DNA from 3 places in the Rhizobium sp. SG741 genome. Region 1 is predicted to be linked to each of the others. Evidence: predicted binding sites of a transcription regulator. Region 1 holds the regulator's gene; each other region holds the start of a gene.

Region 1 (10,021 bases):
CGGAAAGCATGCGCGCTGAGCCGAAGATCGAGGCTCGCCGGCTGGATCTGATCGGCGTCCAGTTCCCGTTCGCTCGTCAGCCGCCCCGCGTCAAAAAGCGCCGCAATGGCGCGATCGGCTAGAATTCCAGTATTGCGAGCCATCATGCCTCATCCCCGGCACACAATCCTGCAAACCATAGCGCGATCTGAAGGGTCATGTGCAAATTCCAAGTGTTACCGTGATCCTTTGCGCAGCCTACGGGCGCCAGGCACAGTAATTTGTCGCAGACAAAACCAAACTCAGGGAATTGACGCAAGCGATCAACGGCAGTATTGCAACTTATCCCGTGGTGATTTGGCCGGTCGGCTTGCAGCCACGTTAAATAAGTGGCTAAAAAGACCGGGTTGAAACCGGTCTGCAATTGCGGCCGGTTTTTTTGTTTTGAAAGTGGTGATGGCATGAGCAAGACTTGGCGCCCCGCAACCCAGCTCGTTCACAGCGGAACGCTCCGTTCGCAATTCGGCGAAACATCCGAAGCAATCTATCTGACCCAGGGCTTCGTCTACGACACCTCGGAAGCGGCCGAAGCCCGCTTCAAGGGCGAGACGGATGGTTTCATCTACGCCCGCTACGGCAGCCCGACCAACGACATGTTCGAAAAGCGCATGTGCGCGCTGGAAGGCGCGGAAGATGCACGCGCCACGGCCTCGGGCATGGCCGCCGTCACCGCCGCCATTCTCTGCCAGTTGAAGGCCGGCGACCATATCGTTGCCGCTCGCGCGCTCTTCGGCTCCTGCCGCTGGGTCGTCGAAACACTGGCGCCGAAATACGGTATCGAATGCACGCTGGTCGACGGACGTTTCGTCGAAAACTGGGAAAAGGCTATCCGTCCCACGACCAAGGTCTTCTTCCTGGAAAGCCCGACCAATCCGACATTGGAAGTGGTCGATATCGCTGCCGTTGCCAAGCTCGCCAACCAGATCGGCGCCAAGCTCGTGGTCGACAACGTCTTCGCCACCCCGCTCTTCCAGAAGCCGCTGGAGCTCGGCGCCCATATCGTCGTCTACTCCGCCACCAAGCATATCGACGGCCAGGGCCGCTCGCTCGGCGGCGTCATCCTTTCCGACAAGCAGTGGATCGACGAGAACCTGCAGGATTATTTCCGCCACACCGGCCCGGCCATGTCGCCGTTCACCGCCTGGACGCTGCTGAAGGGCATCGAGACGCTACCGCTACGCGTCGCGCAGCAGACGGCGAATGCCGCCAAGGTGGCCGATTTCCTTGCCGGGCAGCCCGGCAAGGTCGCCCGCGTGATCTATCCCGGCCGCAAGGATCACCCGCAGGCCGATATCATCGCAAAGCAGATGACCGGCGGCTCGACGCTGGTGGCCTTCGAGCTGAAGGGCGGCAAGGAAGCAGCCTTCAAGCTGCAGAACGCACTGGAAATCGTGCGGATTTCCAACAATCTCGGCGACAGCAAGAGCCTGATCACCCATCCGGCCACCACGACGCACAAGAACCTCACCGACGAGGCGCGCGCCGAACTCGGCATTTCGCCGGGCACCGTTCGCTTCTCCGCCGGTATCGAAGACAGCGAGGATCTGGTCGAGGATTTCGCCCGCGCTCTGGAACAGGTCTCCGCCTGATATCAATCGACAAGCCGCCCGGAGATTTTCCGGGCGGCCCGACCTGCCCTGAGCAGGCCATGATGCAAGCAGACGGCCAGCGTCAGCTCGCCGCCTTGTATTGAACCTTGCCGGCATGCAAGAAGAACAGCTTGTCGAAAAGCGCGAGATCCAGCGGGTTCGGCAGACGAACGTCATCGAGATCGGGCAATGGCTTCAGCGCCGGATCGTATGAACGGTCGATTTGCGAGATGAACACGACGATCACGCCCTTGTCGCGCGCGAAGGCCTTCAATGCCCGGACCTGGGTCATCAATTCTGGCTTCTCCCGCTTCTGATCGAGTATCTGCAGATAGTCGACCACCGCCAATGTGCCGCGCGGCACTGAGGCCAATTTGCGCGTGATGTAATCGGCACTTATGGCATCGGAACTGTCGAGCTCGAACAGTTCCCTGAACTCGGCCTGATCCACGCCGATGATCCGAAAGCGATCCAGGACGACCTTCTCCGTATCCTCCAGCGTGAAAAAGGCGCTGCGATTGCCAGCCTTCATGGCTCCGACGGCGAGCTTGAGGCTCATCAATGTCTTGCCCTGGCCGGGCCGCGCGCCGACCAGCACCAGATCGCCCGGACTCAAGAGCGAGAACAAATCGTCGGCGGGTACGGGCGCTTGCGTCTTGGCCGCAAGCAAGCTCCAGCCTTGAAATCCTTCGCGGGCCGCTACGCGATCCAGCGCGGCATGCAAAGGAATATTCTGTTGACGCGACAGCAGCCGCGCCTTGCGCTTCAAATGATAAACAGGGGCGGAAAGCCTCATTGTAAACCTCCTATTGCGAGCAATGACCGCAACCCCTCCTTATGCCCGGCGCTCAAACAGTCGGTTTGATGATCGACAGCCCCGCATGAAGTCTACTTTCCCGGATGGAGGGGGGAGGCACGGGCCATGCCAGAATCAGATGATAGCCGAAATCCCCTCGCCGGGAAATCGCAGAGAAGCGCTTCGCGGGGAACACAAGACGGGTTTGGGAATTATATGATCTAGAGATTTGGATTGAGGCGTGGCGGACATGACAATCGAGTCTCAAGTCAACCTGCAATTTCCGTAAGCGTTTCCGCCCATGGAGGGTATTCGGGCAGCAGTATGCGGGATAACAGTGAAAGAGAAGCGGCCTGTGATACTTTTGGCTGCGGCCTATTAACCTTCGATATTAGCCGTAATAGCTAAAAACCGGGATGCTCGGGCCGATCACACGGGTTTTCACCGATCCGTTCCTTGACGGAATAGGTTGCTTGTAGGATACCGCTAGAGATCCTGCATTTTGCGGGACGGTGGAAAGCGGATAATATGCCGCAGACTTAAAGATACTGAGGCTTTTCCAGCGTTTGTCCGACGCTTGATGCTCCAGCGCAGTGGTAAGGTATCAGGCATGTATCGCGCCCTAACACGCGACATAGAAGTGGTCGTGGAGCCGTTTTATCTGGAGGAGCAATCCGATCCGGATGACGATCGCTATGTCTGGGGGTATCGCATCATCATCTCCAACCACTCGAAAGTTTCCGTTCGGCTGGTGACGCGCTATTGGCATATCACCGACATGAACGGAATAGTCGACGAAGTGACCGGCCCCGGCGTCGTCGGCGAACAGCCGCATCTGCGGCCTGGCGACACCTATGAATATTCCTCAGGATGCCCGCTGGACACACCCTCGGGAATGATGTTCGGCCACTACCAGATGGAGACGGATGACGGGGAGCTTTTCCATGTCAAGATCCCCGCCTTCTCCCTCGATACGCCCAACCTGATGCGCACGCTGAACTGAGCCCGATCAGGCCACATTTATCTCGGCTGCCTCGAAGCGGTACGTGGTCGAGCAGAATTCGCAGGTGACGGCGATTTCGCCGTTCTCCTGGCTGGCCTCGATCTCCTCGGCCGAGAACCCCTGCAACACGCCCTTCAGCTTGTCGCGCGAACAGGAACAGCGGTCGAAAACCGCCTTGGGTTCGTAGACGCGCACGCCGCGCTCATGGAAGAGGCGGAACAGCAGGCGCTCGGTGCCGACAAGCGGATCCGTCAATTCATCGGCATCGATGGTCTCCACCAGGCTGCGTGCTTCCGCCCAGGCATCGTCCTCGACATGATCACGCATGCCGCTATCACCATCGCCGCCATGGAGATCCGGCTGGCGCATGCGCTCCGGCGCTTCCGGCAGGAACTGCGCGATCAGGCCGCCCGCCCGCCAGCGATGCCGCGGCTTGCCGTTCTCGTCACGATCGAAAAGTTCTGCGGCGCCCAGGCGAACCCGAGTCGGTATCTGCTCCGACTGGCGGAAATAAGTGCCGGCAATCTCCTCGAGCGAGGCGCCGTCGAGAGCGACGATGCCCTGATAGGGCTGGCTGTAGCGACCCTGATCGATAGTGAAGGCGAGCACGCCCTTGCCGAGCAGCTGTTCCGGCTCGGTTTCACCGGCGGCGATCGCCTTTGCCAGAGCCTCTTCATCGAAACGAGCGTAGGCGCGGACATTTTCCGGCGTCGAGAAATCGGCAACCAGGAGGTCGACGGGACCGTCGCTCTTGGTCTGCACGGTGAACTTGCCCTCGAACTTCAGCGAGGTTCCGAGCAGGACGGTCAGGACGATGGCCTCGGCCAAAAGCCGGGCGACCGGGGTCGGATAGTTGTGCCGGGCAAGAATTGCGTCCAGCAACGAACCAAGCTGTACGGCACGACCGCGCACATCGAGCCCTTCCACCTGGAAGGGAACCACGTGATCGTCACCGGCAAAATCAAACTGACCCAGCGAGGCTGCATTTTCGGCCATTGCTCTACTCCTACTGCGCCCGCGCCCTCAGACGCGGTTTCATATCCTCAGATTGCGCCCAGGCACCAAGCAAGAATCGACTTTTGCGCATGCAGGCGGTTTTCCGCCTCATCGAAAACAACGGATTGCGGACCATCGATCACTTCATCAGTCACTTCCTCCCCGCGATGGGCGGGCAGGCAATGCATGAACAACGCGTCCTTGCCGGCCTGTGCCATCAAAGCCGCGTTGACCTGATAGGGCTGGAAGACGTTGTGACCGCGGGCCCGGTGTTCCTGATTCATGGAAACCCAGGTATCGGTTACCACGCAATCGACACCGGCGACCGCACGGTCGGCATCATGCGAGAGCATGATTTCGGCGCCCTGGTTGCGGGCCCAGTTCAAATAGTGATCCTTGGGCTCGGAACCAAGAGGTACCGCCATGTTCATGCGATAGCCGAACCGCGCAGCGCCTTCGATCAACGAATGCAGCACGTTGTTGCCGTCGCCCGTCCAGGCAATGGTCTTGCCCTTGACCGGGCCGCGATGCTCCTCGAAGGTCATGATGTCGGCCATGATCTGGCAGGGATGCGTATCGTCGGTCAGCGCGTTGATGACCGGAACGGTCGCATGCTCCGCCAGTTCCAGCAGGCGCGAATGATCGGTCGTGCGGATCATGATCGCATCGACATAGCGCGACAGCACCTTCGCCGTATCGCCGATCGTCTCGGCGCGGCCGAGCTGCATTTCGGTTCCGGACAGGAAAAGTGTCTCGCCACCGAGCTGGCGCATGCCGACGTCGAAGGAGACGCGGGTCCGGGTGGAAGGCTTCTCGAAGATCATCGCCAGCATCTTGCCGGCAAGCGGCTTATCGGCGGTACCCGCCTTCAACGCCCTTTTTCGCACGATCGCGTCATCGATGATGTGGCGCAGATCGGCGGCCGCGACAGCCGAGAGATCGAGAAAGTGTTTCGGAGAAGCCATGTCCTCACCTGTACTCCAGAAAAAACAATAACGCCCGCATAGGGCAAGAACGCCCCGACTGCGGGCGTCGAACTTAGGCTGATTTCTTGACGCGGGCGGCGCGTACACGCTCGGCCGCACGCTCGATGCGAGCAAGACCTTCGCGCGCTTCCTCGGCGGTCACGACCAGCGGCGGCAGCAGGCGAATGACATTGTTGCCGGCCGGAACACCCAGCAGATGCTCGGCGCGGATCGCCTGCAGCAGATCCGCTTGCGGGATGGCTGCCTTGATGCCGAGCATGAGACCTTCGCCGCGGATGTCCTCGATGATATCCGGGAAGCGATCCTTGAGCGAAGCAAGGCCCTGGCGGAAGACCAGCGCCATATCACGCACATGCTCCAGGAAGCCATCGGCCAGCACGATATCGAGCACCGCATTGCCGACCGCCATGGCAAGCGGATTGCCGCCATAGGTCGACCCGTGCGTGCCGGCCTTCATGCCGGAGGCTGCCTCTGCCGTCGCAAGGCATGCGCCGAGCGGGAAACCACCGCCGATACCCTTGGCCACCGCCATGATATCGGGCTTGATGCCGGCCCATTCATGGGCGAAAAGCTTGCCCGTGCGGCCGACGCCGCACTGTACTTCATCGAGCACCAGGAGCAGACCGTGCTCGTCGCAGATATCGCGGAGACCGCGCAGGAATTCGTTGGTCGCCGGGCGGATACCGCCCTCGCCCTGCACCGGCTCGATCAGGATCGCAGCCGTCGCATCGGTGATTGCGGCACGAACCGCGTCAAGATCGCCGAAAGCCACCTGGTCGAAGCCGGGGGCCTTCGGGCCGAAGCCTTCGATATACTTTTCCTGGCCACCGGCAGCGATCGTCGCGATGGTACGACCGTGGAAGGCACCTTCGAAGGTGATGATATGGAACTTCTCGGGATGCCCGTTGGCAAACTGATAGCGCCGCGCCGTCTTGATGGCGCATTCCAGCGCTTCGGCGCCCGAATTGGTAAAGAACACCTTGTCAGCGAATGTGGCTTCCGTCAGCCGCTTCGACAGCTTCTCCTGACCGGGCACTTCGTAGAGGTTGGACAGGTGCCATACCTTGTCAGCCTGCGCCTTCAGTTCGGCCACGAGATGGGGATGCGCATGACCGAGCGAATTGACTGCCACACCGGCCGCGAAATCGAGGTAGCGTTCGCCATTTTCCGTGATCAGCCAGACGCCCTCGCCTCGCTCGAACCGCAGCGGAGCGCGCATATAGGTGTCATAAAGCGCCGCTGTCTCGGCCATGGCGTATCTCCTCGATCACAACCCTAAGGACCAATCGCTTCCTTTCCATGAAACGGGTCCGAAAAAATCAAAAATGCCGCCTTGCGGCGGCGTGGGCACTATTGATGTTTTGCACCGCGATGTCAACAAAACTGGCGATTTAGCAGGTGCGAGAGAGCGGCCGCAGCCGAACGGGATGCGTTGGCCGGATCATATTGCATAAATGCCACGCCAGGACAGCAAGTTGGGGAAAACCTCGAAATCGATTCCTCAAGATTCCCGCGACTCTTGTCACGGAGTCAGCCTCACACTAGGTTAAAAACCAATTGCTAGACTGCATGCGGCGGAACTAGTCACCACAATTTTAGAGCGTTTCGCGCCTCGATCCTATGCGGGGCAATGGTGAAGGATTCTGCCATCGGAAACGCGACAGCGGAGACAGGGCATGAATTGGACAGACGAACGCGTCGAGAAGCTTAAAAAGCTATGGTCCGAAGGGTTGAGCGCCAGCCAGATCGCGGCGCAGCTGGGCGGTGTCAGCCGTAACGCCGTCATCGGCAAGGTGCACCGCTTGAGCCTGCCGGGCCGAGCGAAGGCGGGCGGCACGGCGACCGCTGCCCGAACGCCGAAGCGCGGCGCCTCGGCGCCCCGCGCATCGAATTATACATCGCGCGTCGCAACCCGCACGGTTACCCGCCAGCAGGGCGCGACCATGCTCAAGGAAGAGATTGAGGTCGATGCGGTCAACGAGATCCAATATCGTCCGGCTGCCAACGTCGTCGTTCCGATCTCTCGGCGCCTCGTCCTGACCGAGCTGACGGAACGCACCTGCAAATGGCCCGTCGGTGACCCGCTGAAGGACGATTTCCACTTCTGCGGCAACGAGAGCCCGGATGCATCGCCCTATTGCGGCTACCATCAGCGCCTGGCCTACCAGCCGGTGCATGAACGGCGTCGGCCAGCTCAACCGCGCGGCTGAGATGCCCCATAGAGCAATTCCAGGAAAAGTGCGAAGCGGTTTTCCTGGAATTGCGTAAAAACAATAGCATAGAGCCGTCACGCGAGTCGGTGAAACGCGTAGCCGCTCTAGATCAGATAAACGAAACGGGCCGAAAGGCCCGTTTTCTGTTTCCGCCGCTATGTCGATGCCTGAACGGGCGTACCCGCTCAAGCTTCCATGGAGTAACCCGCACCGCGAACGGTGCGGATGACATCCTGCATATTGGAGAAATTGAGCGCCTTGCGCAGGCGGCCGACATGCACGTCGACGGTACGTTCGTCGACATAGATATCGTGTCCCCATACGCCGTCGAGCAGCTGCGAACGCGAGAAGACCCGGCCCGGCGAGGACATCAGGAACTCCAGCAGGCGGAATTCCGTCGGTCCCAGCCGCACTTCGCGGCTCTTGCGGTGAACGCGATGGGTCTCGCGATCCAGCTCGATATCGCCGCAACGCAGTACCGTGGAGAGAACCTCCGGGCGGGCGCGCCGCAGCATCGCCTTGACGCGGGCCATCAGCTCCGGCGTCGAGAACGGCTTGACGACGTAATCGTCCGCGCCGGTGGAAAGACCGCGCACGCGCTCGCTTTCCTCGCCGCGGGCCGTCAGCATGATGATCGGCAGGCGCTCCGTCTCCGGCCGCATACGCAGCCGGCGGCAGAGCTCGATGCCGGATACACCGGGGAGCATCCAGTCAAGGATCAGAAGATCGGGGATGCGCTCCTGGAGACGCAATTCGGCTTCATCGCCTCTGAGGATCGTATCGACCTCGAAGCCCTCAGCCTCGAGATTGTAGCGCAGCAGAACGCTGAGCGCTTCCTCGTCTTCTACAACAGCAACTCTCGGAACCATGCGCCTCTGGTCTCCTTTTCTTCGCTTCCAGATTATTCCGTCACCGCGCCAACGGTGTTGGCGGTATCATCCTTCGGGCGCTCGCCTTCTGGCTGGGCGCCGGTCGCCATGTAATAGATCGTCTCGGCGATGTTGGTGGCATGGTCACCGATGCGCTCGATGTTCTTGGCGCAGAAGAGAAGATGCGTGCAGGTGGTGATGTTGCGCGGATCTTCCATCATGTAGGTCAGCATCTCGCGGAAGAGCGAGGTGTACATCGCGTCGATTTCCTCGTCGCGCTCTCGGATCGACACAGCCTTGTCCGGCGAACGGGTGGCATAGACGTCAAGCACTTCCTTGAGCTGGCTGAGCGCCAGTTCGGAGAGATGCTCGATGCCGCGGGCAAGCCGCCGCGGAACGCCTGTGCCCTGCACGGCGATGACGCGCTTGGCGGTGTTCTTGCCGAGGTCGCCGACACGCTCCAGATCGGAAGCGATGCGAATCGAGCCCATGATCTCGCGCAGGTCGGCGGCCATCGGCTGCCGGCGGGCGATGGTGACGATCGCCTTGTCGCCGACTTCCCGTTCCGCATGATCGAGAATGACGTCGTCGGAAATGACCTTCTGCGCAAGACTGGTATCGCTTTGGACCAGTGCGCGAACGCTGTCGCTGACCATTTGCTCGGCCAGACCGCCCATTTCCGCAATGCGGCGCGTCAGGAACTTCAGGTCTTCGTCATAGGCAGAGAGAATGTGAGTGGAGACCATTTTTCTATCCTCAAGGTGAACTGTGTGAAAGGAGCCGCGCGCACGGCATCATCAACCAAAACGGCCCATGATGTAATCCTGCGTGCGGAAATCGTCGGGATTGGTGAACATTTTATCGGTATCGTTCTCCTCAACCAGATGGCCGAGATGAAACATTGCGGTGCGTTGCGAAACGCGGGCTGCCTGCTGCATGGAATGCGTCACGATGACGATGGTGAAGTTTTCCCGCAGCTCATGGATCAGATCCTCGACCTTTGCGGTTGCGATGGGGTCGAGCGCCGAACATGGCTCGTCCATCAGGATGACCTCTGGACTGACTGCGACCGCGCGAGCGATGCACAGACGCTGCTGTTGGCCGCCGGACAGGCTCGTGCCGGCATCATAGAGCCGATCCTTGACCTCGCCCCAGAGACCGGCTTTCTGCAGGCTGGTCTCGACGATATGCTCGAGATCGGCTTTCGAGCTGTGCAGGCCATGGATGCGTGGTCCGTAGGCGACGTTCTCGTAGATCGACTTCGGAAACGGGTTGGGCTTCTGGAAGACCATGCCGACACGCGCGCGCAGCTCCACGACATCGATGCTGTTGTCATAAACATCCTGATCGTCGAGCGTGATCTTGCCGGTGATGCGGCAGGTCTCGATCGTGTCGTTCATGCGGTTGAGGCAACGCAGGAAAGTGGACTTGCCGCAGCCGGAAGGACCGATCAGCGCCGTGACCGTATTGGCGCGAATGTTCAGGTTGACATCGAAGAGCGCGCGCTTGTCGCCGTAAAAGACCGAGACG
Region 2 (10,021 bases), on a different contig from region 1:
GATTCGCCAAGCACCGCGCCAATGCGCGCCGCTCCAGCCACCCCGCCGGCCGGGCCGGATTCGACGAGCGTCAACGGGCTCATCTGCGCCTGATCGAATGTCGAGATGCCTCCGTTGGATTGCATGGCGTAATAGGGGCAGGTGAGATCGCGCTCGGTCAATGCGCTTTCGAGGCGCGCGAAGTAGCGTTTGATGATCGGCTGCACATAGGCGTTCAGCACAGTCGTATTGGAGCGCTCATACTCACGCCACTGACGGGAAACCTCATGGCTCGCGCAGACGGTCGCATCCGGCAGGGCGTCGGCCAGTGCCCTGGCACAAAGGATCTCGTGTTCGGGATTGACGTAGCTATGCAGGAAGACGACCGCCACCGCCTCCACATTACGGGCGCGGCATTCGCGGATGATGGGCTCGAGATCGTCAAGCACGATCGGGGTCAATACCCGGCCCTTGGCATCCAGGCGCTCACGGACTTCGAAGCGCAGGCTGCGCGGCACGAAGGGCTCCGGGCTCTTGAAATGCAGATTATAGAGATCGGGCCGATTTCCACGGCCGATTTCCAGCACATCGCGAAAACCGGCTGTCGTCACAAGCGCCGTCTTGACGCCCTTGCGCTCAGTGATCGCATTGATGACCGTCGTCCCGCCATGGGCGAAGAAGATCACGTCGCGGGTGGAAAGCCCGTCCTTCTGTTCGGCAAGCTCGATGGCCGAGAGCACCCCTTCGGACTGATCGGGAATGGTTGTCAGGCTCTTGGCGGTGAAAACCTCGCCGGTGCGCTCGTCGTAGCCGACGAGGTCGGTAAAGGTACCTCCCACATCCGTCGCCAATCTGATCATACCGCCACCCTCTCTTCAAATCCGTACCGGCTTTTCGCCTCCTCCTTCGTGATGTAGCCGTTCTCGACATCGCGCCGGACGCTCTCGGCCTCACGAGCGCCTGCCTCGCCCCAGCCGCCGCCGCCGCCGGTAATGATGCGCACGAGATCGCCACGCTTGAGCGCGATATCCGGCTCGCGGCCAAAATTCCGTGTCAGGCCGTCGCGATCCTCCACCTGCAGGAGATTGGGAGTGCCGGGTGCGCCTCCTTCAACTCCCCAGGGGGGAGTTTGTGTCCGCCCGAAGCTGCAATAGGCAGATGCGCCGTCTTCGAGCACTTCATAGTCGCGGATGACTCCGAAGCCGCCGCGACGGCGGCCCGCGCCTGAGCCACCCTCGACATTGAGGGCATAGCGGCGCACGAGCAGCGGGAAACGCGCCTCGATGACCTCGACCGAGTAATTGTAGGTATCGCCGTCGGTGAGGGCGATCAAGGCATTTGCACCATCCGCATCCTCGCTCGCGCCCCAGCCGCCATGCTGCGGCTCGATATGGATGAAGGGTTGGCCCGCCGCATCCCTGCCGGCGAGATAGACGACGCAGAGGCTTGTATAGGACCCCGCCGAAAACCGTTCCGGCATGAGCCCGGCAAGGGCCTTCCACACAAGTTCGGAGGCATGAACCGAGCCTTCGTAATACCAGCCGGTCGGCGACGGCTTTTCCGCCGTGAAAACCGACCCCCGTGGCGCAACGACGGTGAGAGGCCGAAACCAGCCTTCGTTGGAGGGGGCCTGCGGCGCCACCAATGCCTTGAATATGGTGCGCACAGCCGATTGCAGCGCGCCCGCCGCACAATTGATCGGACCGGCAACGGCCGGCGGGCAACCGGTGAAGTCAGCGGTCAGTTGGTCGCCCGCAATCGTCACCGCAACCCTGACTGCGATGGGATCGGTGGTCACGCCATCCCCATCGATGATATCCTCGGCTTCATAGGTCCCGTCAGGCAAGGCGGCAATGGCGGCGCGCGCCTGCTTTTCGCTCACCGTCAGGAGATGATCGAACGCGGCCTCGACGACATCGACGCCATATTTCCGGGCAAGTTCTTCCATCCGGCGCGCAGCGACCCGAACAGTTGCCACCTGTGCCGTCAGATCGCCGATGGCAATGTCGGGCAGGCGGACGTTTTCACGGATGATGCGGAGGATTTCGCCGGAGAAGCGGTCGCCACGCACCACCTTGACGCCGGGCAATCTCAGCCCTTCCTGAAAGACCGAGACGGCATTGGGCGCAAGCGAGCCGGGAACCGAGCCGCCGACATCGAGATAATGGGCAACATTGATGGCATAAGCCAAAATCCGACCATCGAAGAAGATCGGCTTGACGATGGCAAAATCGCAGGCATGCGTGCCGCCGGAATAGGGATCGTTCGTGAGCAGGATGTCCCCGTCCTCGAGATCCTCGCCATAGAGTGCGATCAGAGATTTGACCTGCGTGCCGAAAGTACCGGTGAACAGCGTGATGCCGTTCATCTGCGCGACCAGTTCCCCGGTGTGCGTCAGGAGACCGCAGGCGAAATCGAGCACCTCGTAGATTACCGGGCTCATCGAAGTTCTGGCCATCACCACGCCCATCTCATCGACGGTTGCAGTCAGCTTGCCTTCGATGATCTCCTGGGTCACGGGATCGACAGTGGTCACGAAGCACCCCTCAACGCTATGTTATTAAAACATAGATTAGGGATGAATTGATCACCTCGATAGCCTTCCTGATGGGTGGGCGAGCCGCAATCCATATCCTACCCATTCAGGTGGGTTAACGACTTAGGATACCTTTGTCACGCGCCACGGACACCGCCGCAGTCCGGGTCGAGACATTGAGCTTGGCGAAGATATTGCGCAGATGGAACTTGATCGTGTTGTCGGAGAGCTTAAGGGCGCGGCCGATTTCCTTGTTGGAAAGTCCGGCGCTCAGCAGTTCCATCACCTTGCGCTCGCGGCTGGTAAAGCCGGACATATCCTCGCCGGCCGATGCGTGCTGCGCCTCATCGGCGACCACAAGCAAGGATTCGAGCCGCTTGCGGGTAATATCCGCGACGGCCGGATGATCGGCGAGCACACGAAGATCGGCGAGCCGCACCGCGTGCTCGAGATGGAGGAGCGTGCGGTAATCAGCAAGCGGCATCGTCAACACGAGATCGGAAAGGTGGGTCGCGGCCAGATCGGCACGGCCCTCGGCTGTGAGAAGCCCGATCTCGATGAGCTCGAGCTCAATGGCGCGCAGGGTATGCGGGCGCTGAGCCTGGCGCGTGATCAGCCGATTGAAAACGTCGCGTGCCTTCGAAGGTTCGCCGAGCGCCAGATAAGCGCGTGTCCAGAAGAGCGATGGGGTCACGCCACGCAGATGGATTGACAATGCATTGGCACGATCCGAGGCCTCAGCCTGCGCGCCGAAGCCGTTGGCCTCGGCATGGCGGATCGCCTGATCCAGATCGCCCGACGCCAACAAAAGCAGGGCCCGCTCGCCATCGACCAAGCGGATGAGCCTATCGAAGCCACGGCGGCGTGCAACCGCGCGAACGCGATCCATGGCGGCGTGGGCGGCAAGATGGTCCCCGCGCATGCGCAGGATCCGCTGTTCAGCCATGAAGCCGGCGGCAAGAAGATCAAACCAGGTGTCGTGACGTTCAAGATGCGGCAGCGCCCAGCCCAGCGTTTCCGCTGCCGCTTCCGTATCGCCGCGGATGGAAAGAAGCTCGGCCTTCAGCACCTGGCCGACGGCATCGAGGTCGCTACCGGGGCCGATATTGGTCTGCGCTTCGCGGATCAGCTGGTCATAGGCCGAAATCGCGCTCGCGCAATCTCCCGAGAGAAAGGAGGCCTGACCGACATGGGTGTAGAGATGCATCGCGCCGAAATCGGCACCGCCGTCGCGAAAGGCGCGGATGGCAAGCTGACCATAGTGCAATGCGCGGTCGAGCTCGCTGCGGATCAGGAAATTGTATGAGAGCATGTTCAGCGCGAGCGCCCGATGGATAAGCTCCACGCCGTCCGGCCGCTGCAAGTCGTCCTCGAGCGCCGAAAGATCGGCCGCACTTGCCCAACGATCCATGTAGAGCGCCATGAGAATGCGCACGACACGGAGATCCTTCGCCAGCGTCTCGTCAGCGACAACAGCACGCTCCGCTATGGCGATATAATGGTTGGCGGCGTCGAGCTGCGCCGCCTTGGCGCAGAAAATCGCAAGCCCGAGGGTCGCAAGCGGAAAGCGACCAAGATCGATCTCGGCAGCGCGCCCGCTCAGCGCCTGGAAGAGCGTTGCGCCGCCGCGTGTGGTGGCGTAGATGCGCCGCCAGCCGCCGGCAGTTTCGACGATGCGCGCCGCGAGATTGGCGTCATCCGCGAGAAGCGCGTGCTGGACCGCCCTCTCGATATCACCCTGAGCTTCGAACCAGCGCGCCGCCCGGTTCAGCGTGCGCTTGGCATCAACACCCCTCCGGCTGGCGGTTTCCTTCAGGAACGCGTTGAAGACCGGATGATAACGCATCCAGTTGCCGGGTCCGGCAAGCAGGGTGACGGGAAGGGCGTGCTGGTTCAGCCGTTCGATGAGGCCCGCGCGCGCTCCACCTTCCAACACCGCCTCGAGCAGACCACGATTGAAGGCAGGCAAGGCGGCGGTCTCGATCAGAAACAGGCGGATGTCCTCAGGCAAGTGTTCAAACACCTGCTCCGAGAGATAGGAGCCCATGTCGGCACTCCCGCCGTCGAACGAGGCCAGAATGGAATACCCTTCGTCCACTTCCGAAACCAGCAGGCTCACCATCTGCAGCGCCACGGCCCAGCCCTCGGTCCGGCGATTGAAGGAGCCGACCTGCTCTTCGGTCAGATGGATACCCTTGCAGGCAAAGAATTCCCGCGCCTCGGAATCGGAAAAGCCGAGTTCGGCAATACCAAACTGCTTGAATTCGCCGCTGAGCCGCAACGCAGAAAGGGGAAAGCGCGGCGGGCTGCGCGTCACCAGCACCAGTTTGACGTGGCTGAGCGAGGGATCGGCGAGGATCTTCGCCATCAGCGCCTCGGTCGCATCCGTCTGAGCGAAATGATAATCGTCGAGGAAGACGATGACGGGGCCCTCGAGCTTGCGCAGGCGCGTCGCAAGGACGGAAAGAAGCGCGCTTGCCGGCAGATTGCCGGCGTCGCCGCCGTCCTCGGCCAGAAGCGGCTCCAGCGCATCGATGAGGGCAAGAAGAAAGGTGGCCTGATCCATATGCTCGGCATCAAGCGAGGCCCAGCAGAGACTGACACCTTCCTCCTTCAGTAGCTTGTACCATTGCGCCGCAAGCGAGGTCTTGCCGTAACCGGCAGGCGCCACGATGGTCGTCAGCCGACGCAGTCCGGCGCGCTGAAGCTGCCGCAACAGATCGCCGCGCTTGATGGTTTGCTGTCCGCTTGTTGGGGGAGCAAATCGGTTCTGTCCACTCATGGGGCGCGATGATGCGGACTTGGCAGGCTCTTGGCAAGTCAAGCTAAACCTCGTCTCTTAGTTGTCCCCTGTGGGGCAAATCTGGAAACGATTTCAGTCATTGCGCATGCTTCGAGGAAGACGATCGACAGAGATCGGTCTCGCTTACCACACAGCGGGCTTCGATGGCGGACCCGCCGAAACGGGACCGTCATCGCTTCATCGTATCAATAGATCTCCGGCACGTACATTTCCAGCGGCACCGGCGTGCGATGATAGTCGGCATTGCGCATGCGCTCGGGCAGGATGATTTCCGGCTTCGGCACATTTTCATAGGGGATCTGGGTGAGGAGATGCGCGATGCAGTTGAGGCGCGCCTTCTTCTTGTCGACGGCGTGCACGACCCACCACGGCGCTTCCGGAATGTGAGTACGTTCCAGCATCTCTTCCTTGGCCTTGGTATATTCCTCCCAGTGCACGCGGCTCTGGAGGTCCATCGGTGACAGTTTCCATTGTTTCAACGGATCCTGAATGCGCATGCCGAAACGGAATTCCTGCTCCTCGTCGGTGATCGAGAACCAGTATTTGATGAGAATGATGCCAGAGCGTACCAGCATGCGCTCGAAATCGGGAACAGAGCGGAAAAATTCTTCGAGCTCCTCCGATGTGCAGAAACCCATGACGCGCTCGACGCCGGCGCGGTTATACCAGCTGCGGTCGAACAGCACCATTTCGCCGGCGGTCGGCAGATGGGCCGTGTAGCGCTGGAAATACCATTGATGACGCTCGCGCTCCGACGGCGCCGGCAGCGCGACCACGCGGCAGACGCGCGGATTGAGGCGCTGCGTGACCCGCTTGATGGCGCCGCCCTTACCGGCGGAATCGCGGCCCTCGAACAGCACGACAACCTTGAGCTTCTTGTATTGCACCCAGTCCTGCAGGCGCACGAGTTCGTGCTGGAGGCGAAAGAGCTCGCGGAAATAGATCCTGCGGTCGAGCGAGGGGCCGGTCTCGTCACCCATCCCCTCGGCAACCAGCTCGTCCAGGCGATCTTCCTCGAGCTGCATCTCCAGTTCTTCGTCGAAGCTATCGACAATCTCGTCCTTGATGCGGTTGAGCCGATCCTGGGTCTCTTCGGTCATTGCGCGCTTCCTGCTCTGTTTTCCTATTGATGTTGAAATATTCGACCGGAAGGAGCCAGCGCGCTCGCGCTCACTCAAGTCGCGGTATTACTCGGCAGTCCAGCCGCCATCGACGGAAAGCGTCGTGCCGGTGATCTGCTTGGCCGCGTCGCTGCACAGAAATACGGCGACAGCGGCAATTTCATCCACGGTGACGAATTCCTTCGTCGGTTGGGCGGCGAGCAGCACGTCGTGCTTGACCTGCTCTTCCGTCATGTTGCGTGCCTTCATCGTCTCTGGGATCTGCTTTTCGACCAGCGGCGTCCAGACGTAACCCGGCGCGATCGCATTGACGGTGACGCCATCCCGCGCAGCTTCCAAAGCGATCGTCTTGGTCAGGCCGGTGATCCCGTGCTTGGCCGAGACATAGGCCGACTTGAAAGGCGAGGCGACCAGCGCATGCGCCGAGGACGTGTTGATGATGCGGCCCCACTTGCGGGCCTTCATGCCGGGAATGGCGGCCTTGATCGCGTAGAAGGCGGCGAGAAGATTGATGCGGATGATCGCTTCCCATTTGTCATCCGGGAATTCCTCGATCGGGGCGACAAACTGGATGCCGGCATTGTTGACGAGAACATCGAGGCTGCCGAAGGCTTTCTCGGCATCGCGCACCATTGAGGTCACTTCCTCGCCGTTCATCATGTTGGCGCCGGAATAGCGGCACTTCACGCCGAAATCGGCTTCGATCGCTGCGCGTTCCCTCTCGATCGCGTCGGCATCGCCGAGACCGTTGATCGTAACGTTCGCACCTTCGGCGGCAAAGGCGCGCGCAATCGCAAGCCCGATGCCGCTCGTCGAACCAGTGACCAGCGCATTCTTCGAAGTCAACGAACCCATAATGCAACTCCCGCAATCTCTATGACATGGTTGAGTAAATGGAAAATGCCGAGATGAGCGCACACTGCCAGTGTCATATGTCGCTTTGATAACAGATCCGACGGCCAGTCGGCGGCAACTATCCGGCAACTGACATTTCACTGTCATGCAACCATGCAAGTTTTCGCCGCTACGCCCGGCGGTTTTCTCCAACTGTGGAAAAATGCGATGAAGGTCGAAGACATTCTCAAGCATGCCTATGCGATGCCGTTGACCAATCCTTCCTATCCTCCCGGACCCTATCGGTTTTTCAATCGCGAATACATCATCATAACCTATCGCACCACGCGCGAGGCACTGCAGGCCGTGGTGCCGGAGCCGCTCGAAATCGACGAGCCGCTGGTGAAATACGAATTCATCCGCATGCCCCACTCCACCGGCTTCGGCGACTATACGGAGACCGGGCAGGTCATCCCGGTCAGATATCGGGGCCAGGCTGGCGGCTACGTCCATTCCATGTATCTGGACGACGATGCGCCGATCACCGGCGGCCGCGAGATCTGGGGCTTCCCGAAGAAACTCGCCAATCCAAAGATCGTCAACGAAGGCGAGGTCATCGTCGGCACGCTGCATTACGGCAGCGTGCTGTGCGCGACGGGAACGATGGGCTACAAGCACAAGCCGGTAGAGCAGGCACCGTTGCTTGCCGCTCTGTCCGAGCCCAATTTCCTGATCAAGATCGTGCCGCATGTCGACGCCACGCCGCGCATCTGCGAGCTCGTGCGCTACTACCTGACCGATATCACCATCAAGGAAGCCTGGACTTCGCCCGCCGCCCTCGATCTCAGGCCGCATGTGATGGCGGACGTGGCGCGGCTGCCGGTTCTGGAAGTGGTCTCGGCCGTCCATTTCACCGCGGATCTGACGCTCGGGCTCGGCGAAGTCGTTCACGACTATCTCGCCGAGCGCAGGTAACAGAGCCTTATCTTTCCCTTTGCTGGAGATGCACCGTGCTCGAACGAAACGCCAAAGCCGCAGTGCCGACGATCCCCGAAATTGCCACGCAATATGATCGTGTCGCCCTGGTATTTCAGGGCGGCGGCGCGCTCGGTGCCTATCAGGCTGGCGTCTATCAGGCTCTGGCGGAGGCGGGATGCGAGCCAACATGGCTTTCCGGCGTGTCCATCGGCGCCGTCAACGCGGCCATCATCGCCGGCAACGAGCCGCGCCACCGCCTGCAGCGCCTCGAACAGTTCTGGCAGATCATTTCCGGCCGCAAGATCTGGGCCTACACGCCGGAAGGCGACGTCTTCCGCGACATCCGCAACCGCACCAGCTCATGGATGACCATGACGATGGGGCAGCCCGGCTTCTTCAAGCCGCGCTTCCCCAATCCATGGCTCGAACTGCCGGGCGCAGAGGGCGCTACCAGCTTCTATGATTCCGCCGAACTGAAGAAAACGCTGGAGATGCTGATCGATTTCGACGTGCTGAACGACGGCAAGAAGCGCTTCAGCGTCGGCGCGGTCAATGTCAGGACGGGCAACTTCGTCTATTTCGACACCGACAATCTGCGCATCGAACCGGAACACATCATGGCGAGCGGCGCGCTGCCGCCCGCCTTGCCGGCCGTCCGCATCGAAGGTGAATATTATTGGAACGGCGGCATCGTCTCCAATACTCCGCTGCAATATCTGCTCGACCAGGACGAGGATCGCAGCTCGCTGGTTTTCCAGGTCGATCTGTTCAGCGCCCGCGGCGTGTTGCCGCGCAGCATGCCGGACGTGCTGTCGCGCCACAAGGATATCATGTATTCAAGCCGCACCCGGCAGAACACCGACAATTTCAAGCGTATCCACGGGCTGAAGATGAAGCTGCTCGGCGCTCTGAAGCGCGTCCCGAAGGACCAGCTGACCCCGGAAGAGGAAGAGTTGATCATCGACTATTCCGATGCCGGCGTGGTCAACATCGTCCACCTGATCTATCAGCACAAGAACTACGAGGGCCACGCCAAGGACTATGAATTCTCCGGCACCTCGATGCGCGAACATTGGGACATGGGCCTCGAGGACACCAAGCGCACACTGCGCCATACCGAATGGCTGCTGCCGCCCCTCGGCGACGACGCCGTTGCGATCCACGACCTGCATCGCGAAGACCCGGTCTGAGACGGCACCGTTTTGGTGCCTATGCGCTCGTGAGCATCACGACTTCCGTTCTGATCCGGGCGTCGTCGATTTCCACGATCCGATAGCCGAACGCGCCGGTATCCACCCGAAGCGGGTCGGAATGCTTAATGATTTGATAGGAAACAGCCGGCGTGGCGAACTGGCTGATATTCGCTTGGCGGACCTCGTCTATCATGTGGTAATGACCGCAAAATACCGATAGCTCGCAATCGGTGCGGGAAAGAAGCAGCGTCTTGACCTCATCCCGGTCACGCAAGGCGACGCCAGACTGCTCCAGGGGCGTATCGATCGCAAGGACCGGATGATGCACAAAGAGCGCTGCCTTGCTTACGCCATCGAGTTCACGGGCAAGCCAGGCGCGCTGATCGTCGCCCAGCACGTTATCGGACGAATCAAGAAAGATGCGTTTCAGATGTCCGCTATTGTGTGAAAAGCACATCTTTCCTTCGACGGCACCATCGTCCATGCGACAATGTTGCACGACGTTGGGATAGGTATCGTGGTTGCCGAGGATGATGGACACTTTGAAATCATAGCCGCCCAGAATCTCGAAAAAACC
Region 3 (10,021 bases), on a different contig from region 1:
TTGCCTTTGCCATTCCGCCGCTCGGCCACGCCCGCGAGGTGCCGGCGACGGCACTTTTCCGCGAACAGGGCTTTGAAGCGCGCCGCCTGCCCGGCTGGCCCTATCTGCTCGCCGCCGGCGTGCTGATGGCGGCTCTTGTGGCTCTCGCGATCGTCACCGCCTATGATCGCTTCATCGCCATCGTCTTCGTCGTCTCCATCGCCGCCGCCTTCGTCGTGCTGCGCGTGGTCGCCGCACTCCTCTCCTGGCTCGCCCGCCGCAGCCCGCGTGTGCGCTCGCCGGCCCTGCGGCTTGCGATCGGCAATATCCACCGGCCCGGCGCGCTCACGGGTTCCGTCGTGCTGTCGCTCGGCCTCGGCCTGGCGCTTCTGGTGACCCTGACGCTGATCGACGGCAACATGCGCCGCGAGCTGACCGGACGCATGAGCGAAAAGGCGCCGAATTTCTTCTTCGTCGATATACAGGGACCGGAACTCGAGGGCTTCCGCAAGATCGTCCTCAACGAGGACCCCAAGGGCAAGCTCGTCGAGGCGCCGATGCTGCGCGGCCGGATCGTCGCCTTCAACGGCGAGGATGTCACGAAAATGAAGGTGCCGGCGGCCGGACAATGGGTGTTGCGCGGCGACCGCGGCATCACCTATGCCGAGACCTTGCCCGAAAACGCCGCCCTTACCGAAGGGCAGTGGTGGGACAAGGATTATAGCGGCGAGCCGCTGGTCTCCTTTTCCAACGATGAAGGCAAGGCGCTCGGCCTGAAGATCGGCGACAAGGTGACTGTCAATGTCCTCGGCCGCAACGTGACGGCAAAGATCGCCAGCTTCCGCAAGGTGCAATGGCAGTCGCTGTCGATCAACTTCGTGATGATCTTCTCGCCCAACACCTTCAAGGGAGCCCCGCATGCGTGGCTGGCAACCCTGACCGATGCCTCCGCCACCTCGGCGCAGGAGGCGGCGATCCTGAGGAAAGTCACCAACGCCTATCCGACCATCACCAGCGTCCGCGTCAAGGATGCCCTCGATGTCGTCAATACGCTTGTGGGACAGCTCGCCACCGCCATCCGCGCCGCCGCCTCGGTCGCGCTTATCGCGTCCGTGCTGGTGCTCGCCGGCGCGCTTGCCGCCGGCAATCGCGCCCGCACCCATGATGCGGTCATCCTCAAGACGCTCGGCGCGACGCGGGCAATGTTGATCCGTGCCTTCAGCTACGAATATCTGATCCTCGGTTCGGCAACCGCCGTCTTCGCGCTGATCGCCGGCTCCGTCTCCGCCTGGTACATCGTCAGCCGCATCATGCACCTGCCCTCGACCTTCATGCCCGATGTCGCTTTCTCCACGCTCATCATCGCCCTGGTGCTGACGGTCGGCATCGGTCTGATCGGCACCTGGCGCATCCTCGGCCAGAAGGCGGCGCCCGTTCTGCGCGAACTGTGAATCGCCTTCGCGGATTAACCGAACGCCGCGAAAGCCGCCCGATATTACGCCGATTTAACACGGCGCCAACAGCTAGACCCTTGTGTATAAGGCATGAAAGCCTCATATTCTGTGCAGGCATGCTGGAGCTCCGCAGCGGCGCCTGGGCCTGGAAGGCCCGACACCGTACTCACATCGGAGCTTAAAAGAGGAAAACATGGCTGACTTTCGCAACTACCAAAACCGGGCGCAGAGCGGTGCGCAATCCGGTGCGATGATAGACGAAGGCCTTCGAGCTTACATGCTCAAGGTCTATAACCTGATGGCGCTGGGTCTGGCGATCACGGGTGTTGCCGCCTATCTCTCCTTCACCCTCGCTTTCGCCAACGGACAGATCACGACCTTCGGTCAGGCGATCTATCTGAGCCCGCTGAAGTGGGTGGTGATCTTCGCTCCGCTGGCAATGGTCTTCTTCCTGAGCTTCAGGATCAACCGCATGAGCGTAGCCGCCGCGACGACGACCTTCTGGGTCTATGCCGCGCTGGTGGGCCTGTCGCTGTCGTCGATCTTCATCATCTACACCGGCCAGAGCGTGGTGCAGACCTTCTTCGTGACCGCCGCCTCCTTCGGCGCGCTGTCGCTCTTCGGCTACACGACGAAGCGTGATCTCTCTGCGATGGGCTCGTTCATGATGATGGGTCTCTTCGGCCTGATCATCGCCTCGCTCGTCAACATCTTCCTGGCTTCGTCCGCCTTGCAGTTCGCGATCTCCGTGATCGGCGTGCTGATCTTCGCAGGCCTCACCGCCTACGATACGCAGCGGATCAAGGAAATGTACTACACCGCCGACGATGCGACCGTGGCCGGCCGCAAGGCCATCATGGGCGCCCTGTCGCTCTACCTGGACTTCATCAACCTGTTCATGTTCCTGCTGCAGTTCATGGGCAACCGCCGCTAATTGCACGGTTTGAACAACTCATCGGAAAGGCGGCTTCGGCCGCCTTTTTTATTTGCCTGGCTGCCGGCTCTGCGATTTGATATCGACGTTCAAAATCCCAGATCAGGCAATAGAAGCACATGTCCGTCAGCCTTCGCAGCGCAACTCCAGACGACCTCCCGCAAATCACCGCCATCTACCGCGATTCCGTCCTGAACGGCACGGCGAGCTACGAGATCACGCCGCCGAGCGATGAGGAGATGGCAGACCGCTTTCAGGCAATCCGGGAGAAGGGCTATCCCTACATCGTCGCCGAAGACGAGGGCGGCGCATTCCTCGGCTATGCCTATGCCTCGGCGTTCCGCACGCGGCCGGCCTATCGCTGGATGGTGGAGGATTCGATCTATCTTGCCCCGGAAGCCCGCGGGCGGGGCGTCGGGAGGCTGCTGCTGGACGCCTTGGTGGAGAGCTGCCAGACGCTCGGCTTCCGCCAGATGATCGCCGTCATCGGCGGAGCACATCCGGCCTCCGTCGCCGTGCATCGCGCCGCAGGCTTCACCGAGGTAGGGTTGCTGAAAGGCACCGGCTACAAGCACGGCCGATGGCTGGATACCATGCTGATGCAAAAGGCGTTGGGCGATGGTGCGGATACCGATCCGGATCCGTCGGTTTATCCTGGGACGTTGTTCGGCGGGTAGCATTACCCGTATGCCGAGCCTCTGATACCCCCTCGGTCACTTCGGGACAGAGGGGGGCCGCACTATCCTCATACCCACCGTCAATTCAGGGAAACTACTTCTCCACCAGCTTCAGCTGCTTGTCGAAAACCTTCAGCACCTGGCTCAGGTCATGCCCGCGTTTCAGGATCATGCCGCTGGTGCTGACCACCGAGAAGGCGCCCTGCTTGGCGGCCAGCTTCGGGTTCTTTTCGATACGGAAGAGCGGCATCTCGCCGGAGCGTTTGAAGACGGAGAAAACCGCCTTGTCCTTGAGATGATCGATTGCGTAGTCCCGCCACTCGCCTTCGCCGACCATGCGGCCGTAGATCCACAAAATGGCGTCGAGCTCCCGGCGATGAAAGGTCACCGGTATCGGATCCCTGCTCTGTTTGTATTCCCTGAGATCAACAACGACGGAGGTGGTGGTATCGACGGAGCGGCTTTCGCTATGTCGCAAATCCGGCTGATCAGTCATCAATCCCCCAAGGGCTATCTCATGACAGGAGAATGACAGTTTGCCTCAGCCGCTTCAAATTGCAAGACACCTGGCCGCTCACAATTTCTTTTCGGCGCGAGAAAGCATCTTGGCAGCGCCGCATTTCAGTCAAAACGACGCCCAATTTACAAGAATTATAGTCAGCCGTTTGGCGCCGCCGCGCCAAACGGCCCGGCCGGGGCGCATCGATTAAACCCCAGCCCCGAATGCGTCCTCGCCGGGCACCTCCCCTTTTTGGCGGCAGCCAAAATAGGGGCCTTTTCGGCGCTAGCCGAAACGGAGAGCTTTCAGGCTGATGTGGGAAAAGCCACTCAGCCGTCCGAGCCGATCGTCAAGACAGTTGCCCCGATGATGGCGGCCGGATCACCCGAAGGCGTCGAAGCCTGCAGGAGAACGGCAAGCCCTTTCCTACCGGCTTTATCAAGCACATTGGCGGGCAAGACGATGTTCATGGCCTTGCCATCCCACATGCCCACGGTTTCGACATCGGAGACCGCATGCATATAGGCAATCTGCTGGCCGTTGTTTTCGCCGCCCTTCGGAGCCACCATCTGTTCCTTGTCGAAATAGACGACGACCACATTGGCCTTGCCCTGGCCAGCACCGATCTTGATCTCGAGCTCGTCGCCCTTCATGGCGGCATTCACCGGCACGATCAGCCCTTCGCCTCCACGCTGGAAGTCATCAAGCTTGACATTGATTGCGCCGAGGTCGGCACCATTCATATGATCCCGGCCATTGACGACGGCCTGGGGGGTATAGACCCCGCTCCGGCCCAGCGCGCGGGCATAGGCATATTGGCGCGCCGTATTGTCCTTGGACGCCATGGTGTCGCTCCAGCCGAGATAGTTCCAGTAGTCGACATGATAGGCGAGCGCCACAACGTCGCCCTGGCGGATCAGCTTGCGGAACGCCGCATCGGCGGGCGGACAGGAGGCGCAGCCCTGCGCGGTGAAAAGCTCGACCACGCCCTTGATCTTCGCAGCCTCCTGCGCATGCAGCGAACTTGCCAGCGCGATGCCTGCCAGAAGTGGAACCGAAAATCGAAGGCGCATTCCCTTGTACCTCTTTCTCAAATTCGAGAGTGTCTGCCCGTGCAGACCTCGAAACCGCTCACGCTCCCTGGGGCAGCCAAGTCCGTATCAAGCCCGAAAAATCTGAAACAAGAGATAATAGTTTAGCGCGATGACGCAAAGTCACGATGGGGTGAGGCAAAGGCCCGACAACGCGCGTCTCGTACACATCAGCGTGAAAAAAGACGCCGCCGGGAAACTTCCCCGGCGGCATGCAATCATGGCTTCAAAGCCTATCAGGCCTATCAGGCAGCGAGATCGCGCAGAACGGTCTGCAAGATGCCGCCATTGTTGACGTAGATGATCTCATCCAGCGTATCGATACGGCAGATGATCGGGATATCGCGAACCGTGCCGTCGCCATAGGTGATCTTGGCGATCTTGCGCTCGCGCGGCTTGATATGTTCCAGGCCCTCGATCGAGACGATCTCGTCGCCCTTAAAGCCAAGGGTTGCCCAGGTGGTGCCCTCCTCGAAGACGAAGGGGATGACGCCCATGCCCACCAGGTTCGAGCGGTGGATGCGCTCGAAGGACTGGGCGATCACGGCGCGCACGCCGAGCAGGTTGGTGCCCTTGGCAGCCCAGTCGCGCGACGAGCCGTTGCCGTATTCGACGCCGGCGAAGATGACGAGCGGAACGCCCTCGGCTTTGTACTGCATGGCCGCATCGTAGATCGAGGTCTCTTCCTTGGACGGATAGTGGATGGTGTAGCCACCCTCCTTGCCGTTCGGGCCGAGCATGTGGTTGCGGATGCGGATATTGGCGAAGGTGCCGCGCATCATCACTTCATGATTGCCGCGGCGCGTGCCGTACTGGTTGAAGTCGGCAACGCCGACGCCATGGTCGATGAGGTAGGAACCGGCCGGCGAGGCAGCCTTGATCGAACCGGCCGGGGAAATATGGTCGGTGGTGATCTTGTCGCCGAACAGGCCGAGAACGCGGGCGCCCTTGATGTCGGAAATGCCGGCGCCGGTCTTGCCCATGCCGACGAAGTAAGGCGGGTTCTGCACATAGGTCGAGTTGTCGTCCCAGGCATAGGTCTGGCCCGGAGGAACCTGCACGGCCTGCCAGTTGGCATCGCCCTTGAAGACGTCGGCGTACTTGGATTCATACAGTTCGCGGGTGACGTATTTCAGGATGAATTCCTGGATCTCGTGCGAGGTCGGCCAGATGTCCTTGAGATAGACCGGCTTGCCGTTCTGGTCTTCGCCGAGCGGCTCCTTGGTCAGATCGAGCTGCACCGAGCCGGCGAGCGCATAGGCGACGACGAGCGGCGGCGAGGCCAGGTAATTTGCCTGGACATCAGGCGAAATGCGGCCTTCGAAGTTGCGATTGCCGGAGAGGACGCCTGATACGATCAGGCCCTTGTCGTTGATCGTCTTCGAGATCGGCGCCGGCAGCGGGCCGGAATTGCCGATGCAGGTGGTGCAGCCGAAGCCGACCAGATTGAAGCCGAGCTTGTCAAGATCGGCCTGCAGGCCGGACTTGGCGAGATATTCGCCGACGACCTGGCTTCCCGGTGCCAGCGAGGTCTTGACCCACGGCTTGGTCTTCAGGCCCTTGGCGACGGCGTTGCGGGCGAGAAGGCCGGCAGCGATCAGCACCGACGGGTTCGAGGTGTTGGTGCAGGACGTGATGGCGGCGATCGCAACGTCACCATGGCCGAGATCGAAGTCCGTGCCTTCCACCGCATAGCGGTTCGAAAGCTGGCCGGGCTTCTTGTATTCGGTGTCCAGCGAGGTAGCGAAGCCGGAGGCGATGTTTTCCAGCGCGATACGGCCTTCCGGGCGCTTCGGGCCGGCCATCGACGGCACGACGTCGCCGAGATCGAGCTCCAGCGTATCGGTGAAGACGAGGTCGGCGCCGTCATTGTCACGCCACATGCCCTGCGCCTTGGAATAGGCTTCGACGAGCGCGATGCGGTCCTTGGCGCGGCCGGACATGTTGAGATAGTTCAGCGTTTCCTTGTCGACCGGGAAGAAGCCGCAGGTCGCGCCGTATTCCGGACCCATGTTGCCGATGGTGGCGCGGTCGGCGAGCGGCAGCGCGTCGAGGCCGGGGCCGAAGAATTCGACGAACTTGGAAACAACGCCCTTCTTGCGCAGCATCTGCACGACGGTCAGCACGAGGTCGGTCGCGGTGACGCCTTCCTTGAGCTTGCCGGTCAGCTTGAAGCCGATGACTTCTGGCAGCAGCATGGAGACGGGCTGGCCGAGCATGGCGGCTTCAGCCTCAATGCCGCCGACGCCCCAGCCGAGAACGCCGAGACCGTTGATCATGGTCGTGTGCGAATCGGTGCCGACGCAGGTGTCGGGATAAGCGATCGTTTCGCCGTCTTCTTCCTTCGTCCAGACGGTCTGGCCGAGATATTCGAGGTTGACCTGATGACAGATGCCGGTGCCGGGGGGAACGACGCGGAAGTTCTTGAACGCCTGCTGGCCCCACTTCAGGAAGCGGTAACGCTCGCCGTTGCGCTGATATTCAAGCTCGACGTTGCGGGCGAAAGCCTGCGGCGTGCCGAATTCATCGACGATAACAGAGTGGTCGATAACGAGGTCGACCGGAACAAGCGGGTTGATCTTTTCCGGATCGCCACCGAGGGAGACCATGGCGTCGCGCATGGCGGCGAGGTCGACAACGGCCGGGACGCCGGTGAAGTCCTGCATCAGCACACGCGCCGGGCGATAGGCGATTTCATTCTCGACTGTGCCCTTGTTGGTCAGCCATTCGGCGACGGCAAGGATATGTTCCTTGGTGACCGACTGCCCGTCTTCAAAACGCAGCAGGTTTTCCAAAAGCACCTTCATGGAATAAGGCAGCTTGGAAACATCGGGCAAACCATTCGCTTCAGCCTTGGGCAGGCTGAAATAGATGTAGTCTTTCCCGTTCACGGTCAGCGTGGAACGACAATTGAAACTGTCAAGAGATTTAGACACGAGATACCCCGTTTCTGATAGCCAACACAGTCGTGCGAACGCCTATGCACTTTATGCACATCAGGATGCGGGTACGGCCATTTCCGCTGTCCGCACGTAAGGCAGAAAACCTTATGTTCGGCGCAAGGATGAAATTCACGCCGACCGCTGGCGTGGTTGCAGGTCTTATAGATAATTTCGTAAAGACTTGCCAGAGTGACAAGATGCAAATTTGGACAATTTTTTGCGCGTTGCGGCAACGAAAATAGGGAAAGCCTGAGCGAATGCATCTAAGGGCTGAAAATCTGGCGGCGAGGCGGGGCGAAGACCTGATTTTCTCGAACGTTTCCTTTGGCTTGGAGGGTGGCGACGCCCTCGTTCTGACCGGCCGCAACGGCTCCGGAAAGTCCACGCTTTTGCGCGTGGTCGCCGGTCTTCTAAGGCAGGAGAAGGGCCGCGTCACATTCACTGGTGCCGACGGCGATTCGGACCGCCTACCCGCCGAGGCCAGCCACTATCTCGGCCATCGCAATGCAATGAAATACGAGCTCACGGTAGCCGAAAACCTGACCTTCTGGAAAGCCTTCCTCGGCGATATGCCAGGCGGCGCCGGCCTCGGCATCGAGGCGGCGGCGGACGCTGTTGGACTTGCCGATATCACCCATCTCCCCTTCGGCTATCTCTCAGCCGGCCAACAACGGCGAATCGCTTTCGCCAAACTCCTGGTCGCCCATCGCCAGATCTGGATCCTCGACGAGCCGACAGCCGCGCTCGACACTTCGGCGGACCAGCTCTTCACCGATCTGATCTCGGCACATCAGAAGAAGGGCGGCATCGTCCTTGCGGCGACGCATCAGCCGCTGGGATTAAATAATGTGCGGGAAATGCGGATGACCGGATTTGCCGGGGTGAGTGAAGGGGTTTGGGGATGACGAGAACGACGATTTTCCTCTTGTCCCCTTGGGAAGACCATGCCCGAAGAGCAGATGAGGGGGGCGAGGAGCGAAGCACAGAGCATCTTGAGCGGAAGCGAAAGATCAGACTTTTATGGAGAAGAAACCCCCTCATCCGGCCCTTCGAGCAACCTTCTTCCCGAGGGGAGAAGGGGATTGGTGCCACATCATGACCGCCCTCTTCCTCCGCGATCTCAAACTCTCGGTGCGCGCCGGCGGCGGAGCCTTGATCGGCATACTCTTCTTCCTCACCGTCGTCGCCGTCATTCCCTTCGGAGTCGGGCCCGACCTGAAACTGTTGTCGCGAATCGGCCCGGCCATCGTCTGGATCGGCGCGCTGCTTGCCTGCCTGCTCGGGCTCGACCGTCTGTTTCAGGCCGAACGGGACGACGGCTCGCTCGATCTGCTCGTCATGCAGGAGACGCCGCTGGTCCTCACGGTTCTCATCAAATGCGCCGCGCATTGGATAGCAACAGGCCTTCCGCTGGTCATTGCCTCGCCGCTGCTCGGTCTCTTTATGAATATGAGTGAAACAGCGATCGCCGCCACGGCCCTGACCTTGCTCGTCGGCTCGCCGGCGATCACCTTCATCGGCGCGGTAGGCGCAGCTGTTGCCGTGGCGCTGCCGCGCGGCGGCCTGTTGGTGTCGATCCTGGTGCTGCCGCTGGCCATCCCCGTGCTGATCTTCGGCGTCAGCGCGACCTATGCTGCCGTCGAGGGGCCGCAACCCTTCCTGCCGCCTTTCCTGATCCTGATCGCCCTCACCCTGTTCTTCGCCGTGCTCGGCCCGGCGGCTGCCGCCCTTGCCTTGCGGAACACGACGGATTGATCGCGATGAGATACTGTTTCGCCCATCTGAGACAATGCTGTCGATTGCCGGAAAAGCCATATCGGGTTAAACAAGCCGCATGAGCGATATCAGCCCTGCGATCAGCCGATTTTCCGACCTCGCCAACCCCACGCGGTTCCTGGCCTTTTCGGCGCGTCTCATTCCCTGGCTGGCAGCGATCTCGGCCATACTCTTTGCGATCGGCCTTTACCTCTCCTTCTCGACCGAGGGCGATTACCAGCAGGGCGACACCGTCCGCATCATGTATATTCACGTTCCGGCCGCCTGGCTTTCGATGATGTGCTACACGATCATGAGTATGTCGGCGATCGGCACGCTGGTCTGGCGTCATCCGCTCGCTGACGTCGCCGGCAAGACCGCCGCCCCGCTCGGCGCCGCCTTCACCCTGATCGCGCTCGTCACCGGCTCGCTATGGGGCAAGCCGATGTGGGGCACCTATTGGGTCTGGGATGCGCGGCTGACCTCGGTCTTCATCCTGTTCCTGATGTATCTCGGCCTGATCGCACTGAACCGCGCCATGGACGATCCGTCCAAAGCCGCGCGCGTCGCCGCCGTGCTGACTCTGGTGGGCTTCATCAACATTCCGATCATCAAGTTCTCGGTCGACTGGTGGAACACATTGCACCAGTCGGAAAGCATCATGCGTCTGGATGGCCCGGCGATCGACAC

The links. Region 1 encodes PhoB, which activates phosphate uptake and scavenging genes when phosphate is short. Its sites were predicted from a motif close to TGTCATNNANCTGTCAT; they were not measured.
Region 2: a site for PhoB is predicted at 7,425-7,441, ahead of FHT29_RS06015 (acetoacetate decarboxylase). Genes of this name have one in related genera too.
Region 3: a site for PhoB is predicted at 3,562-3,578, ahead of FHT29_RS15495 (DUF2794 domain-containing protein). Genes of this name have one in related genera too.

What each region holds. Positions count from the first base shown of each region.
Region 1 is NZ_JAAZQP010000003.1:391,065-401,085, reverse strand. Features, by position in the region: gene FHT29_RS10415 (2'-deoxycytidine 5'-triphosphate deaminase) at 1-146, opposite strand, end outside; SAM riboswitch at 319-397, shown strand; gene FHT29_RS10410 (O-succinylhomoserine sulfhydrylase) at 441-1,628, shown strand; gene FHT29_RS10405 (DNA helicase) at 1,711-2,424, opposite strand; gene apaG (Co2+/Mg2+ efflux protein ApaG) at 3,035-3,427, shown strand; gene FHT29_RS10395 (Hsp33 family molecular chaperone) at 3,434-4,423, opposite strand; gene argF (ornithine carbamoyltransferase) at 4,471-5,388, opposite strand; gene FHT29_RS10385 (aspartate aminotransferase family protein) at 5,462-6,661, opposite strand; gene FHT29_RS10380 (GcrA family cell cycle regulator) at 7,086-7,619, shown strand; gene phoB (phosphate regulon transcriptional regulator PhoB) at 7,808-8,491, opposite strand; gene phoU (phosphate signaling complex protein PhoU) at 8,524-9,237, opposite strand; gene pstB (phosphate ABC transporter ATP-binding protein PstB) at 9,289-10,021, opposite strand, start outside.
Region 2 is NZ_JAAZQP010000002.1:127,689-137,709, reverse strand. Features, by position in the region: gene FHT29_RS06040 (hydantoinase/oxoprolinase family protein) at 1-839, opposite strand, end outside; gene FHT29_RS06035 (hydantoinase B/oxoprolinase family protein) at 836-2,515, opposite strand; gene FHT29_RS06030 (LuxR C-terminal-related transcriptional regulator) at 2,631-5,297, opposite strand; gene ppk2 (polyphosphate kinase 2) at 5,504-6,418, opposite strand; gene FHT29_RS06020 (3-hydroxybutyrate dehydrogenase) at 6,506-7,294, opposite strand; gene FHT29_RS06015 (acetoacetate decarboxylase) at 7,502-8,248, shown strand; gene FHT29_RS06010 (patatin-like phospholipase family protein) at 8,284-9,441, shown strand; gene FHT29_RS06005 (metallophosphoesterase) at 9,461-10,021, opposite strand, start outside.
Region 3 is NZ_JAAZQP010000005.1:276,770-286,790, reverse strand. Features, by position in the region: gene FHT29_RS15510 (ABC transporter permease) at 1-1,430, shown strand, start outside; gene FHT29_RS15505 (Bax inhibitor-1/YccA family protein) at 1,627-2,367, shown strand; gene FHT29_RS15500 (GNAT family N-acetyltransferase) at 2,487-3,044, shown strand; gene FHT29_RS15495 (DUF2794 domain-containing protein) at 3,139-3,540, opposite strand; gene FHT29_RS15490 (thioredoxin family protein) at 3,873-4,616, opposite strand; gene acnA (aconitate hydratase AcnA) at 4,880-7,570, opposite strand; gene ccmA (heme ABC exporter ATP-binding protein CcmA) at 7,834-8,481, shown strand; gene ccmB (heme exporter protein CcmB) at 8,672-9,331, shown strand; gene FHT29_RS15470 (heme ABC transporter permease) at 9,411-10,021, shown strand, end outside.